Regions from separate parts of the Nonomuraea sp. CX421 genome, predicted to be linked through region 1. Evidence: predicted binding sites of a transcription regulator. Region 1 holds the regulator's gene; each other region holds the start of a gene.
The links. Region 1 encodes LexA, which represses DNA repair genes until DNA is damaged. Its sites were predicted from a motif close to TCGAACANNTGTTCGA; they were not measured.
Positions count from the first base shown of each region.

Region 2: the regulator LexA is predicted to act here: its motif matches at 1,439-1,454, upstream of AC5L3X_RS22335 (enoyl-CoA hydratase family protein).
Region 3: the regulator LexA is predicted to act here: its motif matches at 1,387-1,402, upstream of AC5L3X_RS34970 (alpha-ketoglutarate-dependent dioxygenase AlkB).
Region 4: the regulator LexA is predicted to act here: its motif matches at 1,418-1,433, upstream of recA (recombinase RecA).

Region 1 covers NZ_JCADBK010000006.1:73,513-76,727, reverse strand. Annotated here, with positions in the region: gene lexA (transcriptional repressor LexA) at 1,253-1,960, shown strand; gene AC5L3X_RS13535 (MalY/PatB family protein) at 2,144-3,215, shown strand, end outside.
Region 2 covers NZ_JCADBK010000012.1:117,297-120,511, reverse strand. Annotated here, with positions in the region: gene AC5L3X_RS22345 (MFS transporter) at 1-458, shown strand, start outside; gene AC5L3X_RS22340 (SDR family oxidoreductase) at 463-1,365, opposite strand; gene AC5L3X_RS22335 (enoyl-CoA hydratase family protein) at 1,469-2,218, shown strand; gene AC5L3X_RS22330 (CoA transferase subunit A) at 2,218-3,078, shown strand; gene AC5L3X_RS22325 (CoA-transferase subunit beta) at 3,075-3,215, shown strand, end outside.
Region 3 covers NZ_JCADBK010000031.1:53,047-56,261, reverse strand. Annotated here, with positions in the region: gene AC5L3X_RS34975 (putative protein N(5)-glutamine methyltransferase) at 1-479, opposite strand, end outside; gene AC5L3X_RS34970 (alpha-ketoglutarate-dependent dioxygenase AlkB) at 735-1,364, opposite strand; gene AC5L3X_RS34965 (WD40 repeat domain-containing protein) at 1,471-2,439, opposite strand; gene AC5L3X_RS34960 (TolB-like translocation protein) at 2,445-3,215, opposite strand, start outside.
Region 4 covers NZ_JCADBK010000005.1:274,674-277,888, reverse strand. Annotated here, with positions in the region: gene recX (recombination regulator RecX) at 1-199, opposite strand, end outside; gene recA (recombinase RecA) at 211-1,305, opposite strand; gene AC5L3X_RS12695 (hypothetical protein) at 1,566-1,865, shown strand; gene AC5L3X_RS12690 (DUF3046 domain-containing protein) at 1,848-2,042, opposite strand; gene AC5L3X_RS12685 (VOC family protein) at 2,290-2,820, opposite strand; partial or broken gene AC5L3X_RS12680 (DEAD/DEAH box helicase) at 2,868-3,215, shown strand, end outside.

The DNA of each region.
Region 1 (3,215 bases):
AGCAGCGCGTCCGCTGCACGACCCCCGCTACGTCCCGCCCTGCGACCTTTCTGGGATCGCACCGGCGCCGCGCCCGTCACTTCTCGCTTGGCGGGCTGTCGCCCCTCCCTGCGTGCCGAGGCGGTGTCGTCAGGCCCCCTCGCTCCACGGGCCCCACCTCCAGGATTCGCTCCTTCCCCCCCGTATGGCGCGATGTCCTCATCCCTTGGCTCCGTACGCGGCGGAGGCACCAGCCACAGCTGCGGCCTCCCCGGCCCCGTCGACCTGCGCCCCGCCCTTCGCCCATCATGCGAAACCACGCTTTCCCCTCCCTTCTCGCCCCGCACTCCAGCTCGATCCGCTCCGGCTCCGGCATCACCCCTCAGTTCCGCATCCCCGCTCGACCGGGACTAACGACCTCACCCGAGCGACCACGGCCAGCGACCCCACCGCCACCACCGTTACCACCGCCACCGCCCCCGTCGTCGTCCCCGTCGCCGCCACCATCACCATCACTGTCGCTATCGCCACCACTGCCAACGTCGCCGTCACCGGAAGGTCAACCCTGTCGGCGCCCCCGGCACGGCGACCTTCGGCGTCACCCAGCGACGCGGCCCCGCCGAACGATCCCGGGATGCCGGGGGGACTTGAGACGGCCATGGGAGTGAGCGACCGCGCAATGTCGATCGGCGCATGGCGTGTCGCAAGTGATTTCCCAGGGGCATGGTCCAGGGCCGGAGATTTCGCGAAGACACGGTCCGACGCCGGATCTTTCGCGAGGCGGTCCAGGACCGGAGCTTTCGCGAGGACGCAGTCCAGCGTCGAAGGTTTCGCGAAGACACGGTCCGACGCCGGATCTTTCGCGAGGCGGTCCAGGGCCGGAGGTTTCGCGAGGACGCGGTCCAGGGCCGGAAGTTTCGTGGGGCATCGTACGGGGCCTGTGCGGCCGTGACGGCCCCGAGTGGCGCCGGCTTCGGCGGCCGGTTGCTTGACCTGGTCTCGGCTCGGGTCTGTGATCCTGGTGGTTCGCACGGATGGACCTCCCACACCGTCGCGGCCCCGGGAAATGGCCAAATAAAGATCGGCGAATCGAACACGGTGTCGATCGAACTCCCGTACGATGTTGTACACCACGCTGCCGACATTTTCGAGGAAGACTCGAACAATTGTTTGAAGATGATCTTCAACAGCGATACGGTCGCTGTGTGCGACATGGAGACCACGGACCGGAGGGTTCGCCGGTGAGGCGGGCGACCGGGCGAGGAGGAAGAGCATGAGCGAGCGGGATGACGCTAACGGGGTCACTGACCTCGCGGTGCGGCGGCGTGACTCCTTGGGGCTGACCCCGAGGCAGCGCAAAATCCTCGAAGTGATTCGCGACTCGGTGCAACAGCGCGGATATCCGCCGTCCATGCGTGAGATCGGCGAGGCCGTGCAGCTGACGAGCACGTCCAGCGTGTCGCATCAGTTGACGGCATTGCAGCGCAAGGGCTACTTGAGGCGCGATCCCCACCGGCCACGTGCGCTGGAGGTGCGACTGCCCGGTGAGCCCGCGCTCTGGGTCGACCCCGATGCCGGCAGCGAGGAGTCCCCGGTCAGCCGCCCCACCGCCGCCTACGTGCCGCTGGTCGGCCGGATCGCCGCCGGCGGTCCGATCCTCGCCGAGGAGAGCGTCGAAGACGTCTTCGCCCTCCCCAAGCAGTTGGTCGGCGAGGGCACCCTGTTCCTCCTGCAGGTCGCCGGTGACTCCATGATCGATGCCGCCATCGCCGACGGCGACTGGGTGGTCGTACGCCAGCAGCCGGTCGCGGAGAGCGGCGACATCGTGGCCGCCATGATCGACGGTGAGGCCACGGTCAAGACGTTCAAGCGCAAGGACGGCCACGTCTGGCTGGTGCCCCACAACTCCAACTACGACCCCATCCCGGGTGACGAGGCCAGCGTCCTGGGCAAGGTCGTCGCGGTGCTGCGCCGCCTCTGACGGTCCACCGTTCCCCGCGGCGCGCGGCGTCTCATCGCCCGCGCCGCACCGGCGTGTCCCTTCAGGCGGCCGGTTCAGCCGGTCGCGTCCAGCTGAGGTCGGCAGCTGCTCATGGAGGTCGAGGCGAGTGGCACACGCAGGCGAACACTCAGACGGTTCGCCCAGGAGATCTAGACTGAGCACGTGAGCGACGAAATCCATCTCTACGACCTCAAGTCACAGCATGATGGGTTGAAGTGGGCCGAAGCCGGACCAGGAGTCATCCCCGCCTGGGTGGCCGACATGGACTTGCCCACCGCCCCCGAAGTCATCCAAGCGCTACAGCGCCGGGCCGAAGGTGATCTTGGCTACCCGGCCTGGCTGCTGAGCCAGCAATGCGGCCCGCTGGCCGAGGCGTTCGCGGAGCGCATGGCGACCAGGTACGGCTGGGAAGCCGACCCCGTGCACGTGCGCAGCTACAACGATCTCAACCAGGCGCTCCAGGTGCTGCTGCACGTCTGGACCCGGCCGGGTGACGGCGTGGCCGTCCACACCCCTGCCTACCACCCGTTCCTCGACACCCTGGCTGTCATGGAGCGCCCGCTCCACGCCATCCAGATGCGGCCCGAGGGCGAGTCCTGGCGGTTCGAGGTGCCCGACCTGTCGGGCTGCCGGGTGCTGCTGCTGGTCAACCCGCACAATCCCACCGGCCGTGTCTTCACCCGCGAAGAGCTGGAACGGCTGGCCGAGCACGCCGAGCGGCACGACCTGCTGGTCATCTCCGACGAGATCCACGCCGACCTGGTGTACGACCCGTACGAGCACATCCCGTTCGCCACCATCCTGCCGGACCGGACCGTCACCCTGACCTCGGCCACCAAGGCGTTCAACCTCGGCGGGATCCGCTGCTCGGTGGCCCACATCGGCTCACCGGAGATGCGCGAGGCCCTCGACGGTCAACCGCCCTTCGTCTACGGGTCGGCCAACCTGTTCGGGGTGGAGGCGACGGTCGCCGCGTGGCGGCACGGCGACGCCTGGCTCCGGGAGACCCTCGCCCTGCTCGACCGTAACCGCCGGACCATCGCCGAACGCCTGCCTCCCACGGTCGGCTACCGCGTCCCGGAGGCCACCTACCTGGCCTGGCTCGACTACGGGCGGCCCGGCATGGCGAAGGTGCTGGAACAGGAGGCCAAGGTCCTGCTGAGCGACGGCGCCCTGTTCGGCCCCGGCGGCGACACCCACGTCCGGCTGAACTTCGCCACCACCGAGCCCATCC
Region 2 (3,215 bases), on a different contig from region 1:
CGGTGTGGATGCTCATCTCCGGCGCGGCCCTGGCCGCGCTCGGCCTCAGCCCCACCACCGTGCTGACCACGGACCTGGTCGTCGGCTCCGCTCCGCCGGCCCGGACCGGATCGGCCGCCGCGCTGTCGGAGACCAGCGGGGAGCTCGGCGTCGCGCTGGGGATCGCGGGCACGGGCAGCGTCGTGACCGTCGTGTACCGGCTGACGGTCGGCGACCTGCTTCCGGACGCCCTCCCGGCCGGCAGCGCCGCCGCGGCGCGGGAGAGCATCACGGCCGCCCAGGACGCGGCTCGGCACCTTCCGCCCGATCTGGCGGTCGCCGTCACCGAGGCGGCCAGGAGCGCGTTCGCCTCCGCCTTCGGCGCGACCGGCCATCTCGCCGTCGCGCTCACCGTCGCGCTCGTCGTCATCGCCTGGACAGGGCTGCGCCTGTCCCGCGAGAACGTGAGCGCAGGCTGACCGGTCAGGCGCCGTAGACGGGCTCCGGCGGGGTGGCGTCGGCGAGAAGGGCGGCGATCCGGGGGCCCAGCTCGGCCGGCTCCCAGCGCGCGCCCTTGTCGGTGGCCGGGCCGTGACGGAAGCCCTCCATCACGCAGATCCGGCCGCCCTCGACCTCGAAGACCCGCCCGGTCACGTCCTTGGACTCGGCGGAGCCGAGCCAGACGACCAGCGGCGACACGTTCTCGGGCGCCATGGCGTCGAACACGCCCTCCTCGGGGGCCGCCATCGTCCGCGCGAAGACCTCCTCGGTCATCCGGGTGCGTGCGGCCGGCGCGATGGCGTTGACGGTCACGCCGTAGCGGCCCAGCTCGGCCGCCGCGACCAGCGTGAGCCCCACGATGCCCGCCTTGGCGGCCGAGTAGTTGCCCTGCCCGACGCTGCCCAGCAGACCGGCCCCGGAAGAGGTGTTGATCACGCGGGCGTCCACCGGCCGGCCGGCCTTGGACTCGGCCCGCCAGTGCAGCCCGGCGTGCTTCAGCGGCAGGAAGTGCCCCTTCAGATGGACCCGCGTCACCGCGTCCCACTCCTGTTCGGACAGGTTGACCAGCATCCGGTCGCGGACGAACCCGGCGTTGTTGACCAGGGTGTCGAGCCGCCCGAAGTGCTCCAGCGCGCTCGCCACCAGCAGTCGCGCTCCCTCCTCGGTGGCGATGTCGGAGCGGTCGGCCACCGCCTCGCCGCCCAGCGCGCGGATCTCCTCGGCCACCGTCTGGGCCGGGCCGTCCGACCCGCCCTCACCGGAGGGGCCCACCCCCAGGTCGTTGACCACGACCCGGGCGCCCTGCCGGGCGAACTCCAGCGCGTGCGCGCGGCCGAGGCCGCGCCCGGCGCCGGTCACGATGACGACTCGGTCCTCGCAGATCATGCTCAGGCTCCTTGCGGTTCTACGGAGAAATCGGGCGGCGTTCAGGAAAACGGGCCGCTCTGCTAGCTTAGTTTCTAACAAATGTTAGGTCGAAAGGTAGCTTATGGGAATCTCCACCAGCACCCACGGCGAGGGCATCGCCGAGGTCGTGATGGACGTGCCGCCGGTCAACGCGCTGACCGTGCGGGGCTGGTTCGACCTGGCCGACGCCGTACGAGAGGCCGGACGTGACCCCGGGACCCGCGTGGTCGTGCTGCGCGCCGAGGGCCGGGGCTTCAACGCCGGCGTCGATATCAAGGAGATGCAGGCCACCAGCGGCTTCGAAGCGCTGGTCGGGGCCAACCGGGGGTGTTACGCGGCCTTCGCGGCGGTCTACGAGTGCGAGGTTCCCGTGATCGCCGCCGTGCACGGGTTCTGCCTGGGCGGTGGGGTCGGCCTGGCCGGCAACGCCGACATCGTGGTGGCCTCCGACGACGCCTACTTCGGGCTGCCCGAGGTCGAGCGGGGCGCGCTCGGCGCGGCCACCCATCTGGCCCGGCTGGTGCCCCAGCACCTGATGCGCGCCATGGTCTACACCTGCCGCAACGTCACGGCGGCCGAGCTGCACGCGTTCGGCTCGGTGCTGGAGCTCGCGCCCCGCGAGGGGCTCCGCGACGCCGCGCTGAAGGTGGCCGCCCAGATCGCCGACAAGGACCCGTACGTGATCCGGCGCGCCAAGGAGTCCCTCAACGGCATCGACCCCGTTGACGTCAAGCGCAGCTACCGCTTCGAGCAGGGCCTCACCTACGAGCTCAACCTGATGGGCGCCGGTGACCGGCACCGGGACGCCTTCGTCGCGGAAGGAGGCAGCTGATGGGCGCCGTGATGTCCGTTGAGGAGATCGTCGGCTCGCTGGAGAGCGGCATGACGATCGGGATCGGCGGCTGGGGCTCGCGGCGCAAGCCGATGGCCCTGGTCCGGGCGATCCACCGGTCCTCGCTCAAGGACCTGACCCTCGTCTCGTACGGCGGGCCCGACGTGGGCCTGCTCTGCGCCGCCGGCAAGGTCCGCCGGGTCGTCGCCCCGTTCGTGACGCTCGACTCCGTCGCCCTCGAACCGCACTTCCGGGCCGCCCGGCAGAGCGGGGCGATCGAGTTCACCGAGTACGACGAGGGCATGTTCATGTTCGGCCTGCTGGCCGGGGCGCACCGGCTGCCGTTCCTGCCGACGCGGGCCGGGCTCGGCTCCGACGTCATGCGGGTCAACCCCGGCCTGCGCACCGTCCGCTCGCCGTACGAGGACCAGGAGGAGCTGGTCGCGGTGCCCGCGCTCACCATGGACGCGGCGCTCGTGCACCTCGACCTGGCCGACACCCGGGGCAACGGCCGCTACCTCGGCCCCGACCCGTACATGGACGACCTGTTCGCCAAGGCCGCCTCCCGCTGCTACCTGTCCTGTGAGCGGATGGTGCCCGCCGGAGAGCTGGGCGGCCCGCCCCAGACGCTGCTGGTCAGCCGCATGCACGTCACGGGCGTGGTGGAGACGCCGGACGGCGGCCACTTCACCGACCTCGGCTCCGGCCGTGACGAGGCGTTCCAGCGGCACTACGCCGCCTCGGCGGCCGACCCGACGCAGTGGGCCGCCTTCGAGGACCGCTTCCTGTCCGGTGACGAGGACGCCTACCGGCAGGCCGTACGGCAGTGGCACGAGGAGCAGGAAGGGACGGCACGATGAGCGCGACCCGAGCGGAGATCTGCGTGGTGGCCTGCGCCGAGGCGTGGCGGGGCGACGGCGAGATCCTGGCGGCGGCGATGGGCACCTGCTCGATCCTGGGCGCCCGGCTGGCCCGGCTCACGTTCGAGCCCGGCCTG
Region 3 (3,215 bases), on a different contig from region 1:
TCGCCCTCGTGCACCTGGGCGGCGGCGAGGTTGCGGCGGGCGCACCGCACCGCGACGGGGTCGATGTCGACCGCGTGCAGCGTGATCTCGTCGAGCGCCGCGATCACCGCGGCGCCCACCGCCCCGGACCCGCAGCAGAGATCGACGACCACGGCCCCCGCGCCGGCGGAGCCGTCCCGGGCCGGGGTGGTGAGCCGGCGGGCCAGGGTGAGGGTCTGGGCGACGAGGAACTCGGTGCGGCGGCGTGGCACGAAGACACCGGGGTCGACGGACACCCGGAGGCCGGAGAACTCCGCCCAGCCGACGACGTGTTCGAGGGGAAGGCCGGCCACTCGTCGTTCGACCATGGCGGCGAGCTCGTCGGTGGTGCGGGCGGCGGAGACGAGCATCGCGGCCTCGTCCTCGGCGAACACGCAGCCGGCCGCCCGGAGTGTGCTGACGATGGCGGCGGGTGGAAGAAGAGGGGGAGGAACCGACACGGGAGAGCCTTTCGGAATGCCAAGGGGCGCTCTCCCCCGGTCGCCTACGACGGGCGAACCGTGCGGCCGCGAGATGAGAGCACCCGGCCTGATATGGCGTTGATGGGTCTCACCTCCTAGGACATTCGCTCCTGAGAACGGCAACTTTAGCGCATCCGGCAACCGCCCATGATCCGGACGGCCCGCCGCCGCCCTTCACGGGCGGACCTGCCGTCCGATGGTAGCCCCGCGCCCGTCCGGGCGTGGGATCGCGGGTCAGCGCACGCCGCGCGGGCGGAACTGGACGCTGATCCGTGGCCCGGTGGGGCGGGACGTCTTGGGCACCGCGTGCTCCCAGGTGCGCTGGCAACTGCCGCCCATCACGATGAGGTCGCCGTGGCCCAGGTCGTGGCGGATCGAGTGGCCGCCGCCGCGCGGCCGGAGCAGCAGCGGACGCGGCGCGCCGACCGAGATGATCGCGACCATGGTGTCCTCGGCGGCGCCCCGGCCGAGGGTGTCGCCGTGCCAGGCGACGCTGTCGCGGCCGTCGCGGTAGAAGCACAGGCCGGCCGTGCGGAACGGCTCGCCCAGCTCGTCGCCGTAGTGGGCGTCGAGCGCCCGCCTGGCGTCGTCGAGCACGGCGTCGGGCAGCGGCTCGTCCTCGTCGTAGAACTTCAGCAGCCGGGGCACGTCGACGACCCGGTCGTACATCCGCCGCCGCTCGGCGTGCCACGGCACCGACTCCGCCAGCCGCTCGAACAGCGTGTCGGCGCCGGTCACCCAGCCGGGCCTGACGTCGATCCAGGCCCCGCGGCCGAGGATCGTCCTGCGCACCGTCGCCCCCAGCGGGCCGAGGCCGATGTCCTCGTCGAGGCCGAGCAGAGAAGCTTGGAAAACAGCCTTCATATGGCCGATACTATGCCACGATTCAAACACCCATTCGACTGGCGTCGGGCCGGCGGGCCGCTCGCCCGGCCCGCACGGCACGCGCTCCGTACGGGCCGGGCGAAGATCAGCCGCCGCAGGCGGCGAAGACGTAGCTGTCCTTCAGCACCGAGTAGCCGTCCCTGATCGTGACCGTGCCGGTGCCGGTGTCGATCTGGACGATCGTCATCCGGTCCGCCTTGCCCTCGCGCTCCCGCAGGAGGTGCAGCGTCACCTGCGACTCACCGGTCCAGTCGATCATCTCGACCGACCCGGCGGGCAGCCTGACCCTGGTGCGGCCGACCACCTCGTCGGTCTCCATGTCGTACAGGACCAGCTCGGGCTCGCGGGACCTGACCACGTTCGCCACGGTCCGGCCGTCGGCGGAGAGGGCCTGCGGGCCGGTCGACACGACGACCTGGGGCGGCGTGACACGCCGCAGCGGCTCGCCGGCGTCGCTGTAGACGGCCAGGTCGGTGACCGACTCGTCGGCGTCCACACTGGTCAGCACCTCGCCGCCGTCGCCGCTGAAGCCCATCATCCGCTCGGTGCCCGGAAGGGTGCCGAGCAGGGCGCCGGTGGCCGTGTCGAAGACGCGGGTGCCTTTGCGCATGTTGTTGTCGAGGACGGCGAGCCGGCCGCCGTCGTCGGACAGCTTGAACGCCAGCTCGTACTGGGCCACGCGCGGCAGCGCGTCCTTGGCCAGCAGCTTCACGCCGCCGCCGAGAGTCCGTACGGCGAGCCGCCCCGACGTGGTGATGTAGGCCAGCCGCTGACCGTCGCCGCTGACCGCGATGGGCGCGACCCCGGTGACCGACGACTTGCCATTGGCCTTCAGGGCGACGGTCCGGGCGTCGGGCAGGGCGCGTCGCGAACCGTCGTGCATCACCAGCCGCCAGGCGCCGCACGGCCGGGAGCCGGCGTCCTTCGTCTCGCACCCCTTGACGGAGACGTACCGCACGCCGGCGTGCCCGTGGTGCGGGTCGGCCTGCGCCGGGGCCGGCGCGGTCAGCAGGGCCAGCCCGGCCGCGACGGCCACCGCGATCCTGATCCTCATGGTCGTCACTCCCCCGCCTTCGTGGACTCGTAGCCGGTCTTGCTGATCGAGTAGTGGTCCGTCCGCGTGACGTCGCCGGTCTCGGTGTCGACGGTGAGCACCCGCACCCTCTCGGGCTCGCCGTCCTCCTGTGACACGACGGTCGCCACGAGCCGGCCGTCGACGGTCCACCGGGCGACGTACGGGGTGGCGTCGGGCTTGAGCGCCAAGTCGACCCCGGCCGACAGCTCGCCGGTCTCCAGGTCGTACAGCCGCAGCCGGGGCGGCTTCCCACGGTCGGCGTCGCCCGAGACGAACACGGCGACGGTCCTGCCGTCGGCCGCCAGGGCGGTGGTGGCGGCGTTGGCCACGACCTGCGGCGGCGTGCGCCTGATGGAGGCTCCGCCGAGCCGGTGGGCGACCAGCGCGGTCGTGTTGTCCCGCGCGCCGCGCGTCGCGAGGACCTCGTCGCCGTCGGCGCTGAAGCCCCGGACGCTGTCGCGGGCGGGCAGCTCGACCGTCCGGCCGGTGGCGACGGTGACGACCCTCGTGGGCTGCCTCTCGGCGTCGTCCAGGTACTCGACCAGCACCTTGTCGCCCGACGGCGACACGTACAGGAGCAGGTCGTCGGTGCCGATCCCCTTCGGCACGAGCGACGCGGGCAGCTCCTTGACCGGCCCGCCGGCGACCCGCCGGACGACGAGGCGGTGGTCGCGGGCCCGCTCGTACGCGACGACGCGGCCGTCACCGCTGATGGCCAGCCTGCCCGGCTCGTGCACCACGGCTCCCGTCGCGTG
Region 4 (3,215 bases), on a different contig from region 1:
GGTGCGGGGTGTTGGTGGGTGGGGTGTCGGGCCATGAAGAGGGAGCACCGGGACTGGCGTGGTCTGCGAGGCCGGTGTCGTCGGGGGATCCGGAGGAAGGGGGGCCGCCGCGCTTGCGTTTGCGGCCCCGCGACGGGGTGGGGACATCAGGCCAGGCGCCCCAGTCGCGAGACGCCTCTGGCGGGTCGGTGGCACTCACGCGGCTACCGATCAGACGTCACCGGGCTTCGGCGTGGCGGCCTTGGATCCGCGGCCCGAAGGAGCGGCGGCGGCTGGCGCGGGCGCCGGGGCGTCGGTGGGCTTGTCGAGGCGCGGCCCCACCCCCAGCTTGTCCTTGATCTTCTTCTCGATCTCGTTGGCCATGTCGGGGTGGTTCTTCAGGAAGTTGCGGGCGTTCTCCTTGCCCTGGCCGAGCTGGTCGCCCTCGTAGGTGTACCAGGCGCCGGACTTGCGGACGAAGCCGTGCTCGACGCCCATGTCGATCAGGCCGCCTTCGCGGGAGACGCCCACGCCGTAGAGGATGTCGAAGTCGGCGACCCGGAAGGGCGGGGCCATCTTGTTCTTGACGACCTTGACCCTGGTGCGGTTGCCGACCGCCTCGGTGCCGTCCTTGAGGGTCTCGATGCGACGGATGTCGAGGCGTACGGAGGCGTAGAACTTGAGCGCCTTGCCGCCGGTCGTGGTCTCGGGCGAGCCGAACATCACGCCGATCTTCTCGCGCAGCTGGTTGATGAAGATCGCGGTGGTGCTGGTGCTGCTGAGGGCGCCGGCGACCTTGCGCAGGGCCTGGGACATCAGGCGCGCCTGGAGGCCGACGTGGCTGTCGCCCATCTCGCCCTCGATCTCAGCCTTGGGCACCAGGGCGGCCACCGAGTCGATGACGATGACGTCGACGGCGCCGGACCTGATCAGCATGTCGGCGATCTCGAGCGCCTGCTCGCCCGTGTCGGGCTGGGAGACGAGCAGCGCGTCGGTGTCGACGCCGAGCTTCTTGGCGTATTCGGGGTCGAGGGCGTGCTCGGCGTCGATGAACGCGGCGATGCCGCCGGCCCGCTGGGCGTTGGCCACCGCGTGCAGGGCGACCGTGGTCTTGCCGGAGGACTCGGGACCGTAGATCTCGACGATCCGGCCACGCGGCAGGCCGCCGATGCCCAGTGCGACGTCAAGGGAGATCGCCCCGGTGGGGATCACCTCGATGGGAGCTCGGGCATCGTCGCCGAGGCGCATGACTGAGCCCTTGCCGAACTGCCGCTCGATCTGGGCGAGGGCGGTCTCGAGGGCCTTCTCGCGGTCGTTGATAGCCATGGGAACTCCCCTGGAGGGTCGTGGTCCGATCAGTCGAGTGAAAGCTATGGCCTGCCACCGACATTTTCCTGCGATCGCCGGGGAAGCCATGGCCCGGCGGAGTCAATCGTAGCCGAACGACTGTTCGATCACATCGGCAACACGCTGCCCGGCCCGCGCGATCGTACGGGCCGGCGCGCGAACGCCTCGCGCGTGACGGCCCATCCGTTCATCCGCGAGCGGACGAGCGTGTTGTGATGCGTCATGAGCTGGGAAGACTGGTGCAGAGGGTTGGAGGCGGCGACGTGGCCAACACGTACACCGAGGAACGACGCACCCATCTGGAAGCTCTCGCCGAGCTGCTGCCCGCGCAGGGCCTGGTGAGCCGCATGCTGGGCGGAGACGATCCGATGCTGTGGGTGTGGCACCCGGGCAGCGGCCGTCAGACGATCATATTCGCGACACCCTCACGAGCCGGCTGGGTCTTCCTGTGGTCGCCGGGCGGGAAGAGCGGTGTCGACGATCTCACGCGCACGGCCCGCACGCTCGGGGAGACGCTGGCCTCACCGAAGCCTGGGTGAGACGTCCTCCACCTGGCAGACCGCCCGCCAGACCGTCTTGGCGCTCTCGCCGTCGGCCAGTGCCTGCGTCACCGTGCGGCCTTCCAGCGGGGCCAGCACGTAGTCACGGGCCCACGAGTCGGCGTAGGTCTCGCCGAAATGGGCCCGCATCCGTCTCCAGAACTCGGTCAGGCGCATCAACCAAGTATGGAACCGCCGGGTGCGTGGGTAGGACAGGCGCATGGCAAAGACCCCCAAGTCCTCCCCGTCCAAGTCCGCCAAGGTGAAGGCCAACCGCCTCAGGCGCCGTGCGTTACGTCTGGTGCGGCGGCTGGCCGTACAGAGTGAGAAGGCCGAGAGATCCGAGCGACACGCGGGCATCAGGCAGACGCCCCGTAACGGCAGGCCGCGGACGCGCCGGGCGTCGCGGCGCTAGTCACGACAGTCACATCACGCGCGAGCCGTACATCTCCCCGAGATGGTCGGCGAGCAGCTCCAGCCGGGTGCCGTCGGGGTCCTTGAAGTAGATGGAGGCACCGCTCTCGATCTGGTGCGGCACGCCGGCCATCTCCAGCTTGCCGCGCAGGCGCTCCCAGGTGGCGGGGTCGACGGAGATCGCGAGGTGGTGCAGCCCGCCGAGCACCTCCTGGTAGGGGCCGAGGTCGAGCCCCGGGAAGTCGAAGAAGGCGAGCAGGTTTCCGTTGCCGATGTCGAAGAAGAAGTGGCTGGAACCCTTGAAGTCACGGTTCTCGAAGATCTCCGTGAGCGGAAACTCCAGAAGCTCCTGGTAGAACAGGATCGTCCGCTCCATGTCTGATGAGATCAGGGCGAAGTGGTGCAGGCCGCGCCCGCTGCTCAGAGACCGGCGCGGTAAGACGTGGCGCTCCCTGAGGTCCTCGCGGCGAGCCCCAATGGCTGCGTAGTCGATGCCCACGGTCGCTGTATGTCCGCCGATGCCCCGGCTCAACCGCTCCACGCGGGGACAATGCGTTTTCTGTCGGTGAGGCGAGGCACTATGGGCAGGTGAGCTCGCTCGACCAGTTCAGCCAGGTGACCAGGCGATGGTTCGCCAGTTCCTTCGCCGCGCCCACCACCGCCCAGGAGGGCGCGTGGGAGTCGATCGCGCGCGGCGACAACACGCTGGTGGTCGCGCCGACCGGGTCCGGCAAGACGCTGGCGGCCTTCCTGTGGTCGCTCGACCGGCTGGCGGCCGAGCCCGCCGAGCCGGGTGAGCGCGCGGGCACCCGGGTGCTCTACGTCTCACCGCTCAAGGCGCTGGCCGTCGACGTCGAGCGCAACCTGCGGGCTCCGCTGGCCGGGCTCAAGCAGACGGCCAGGCGGCTCGGGCTGCCCGTGCCGGAGATCTCGGTG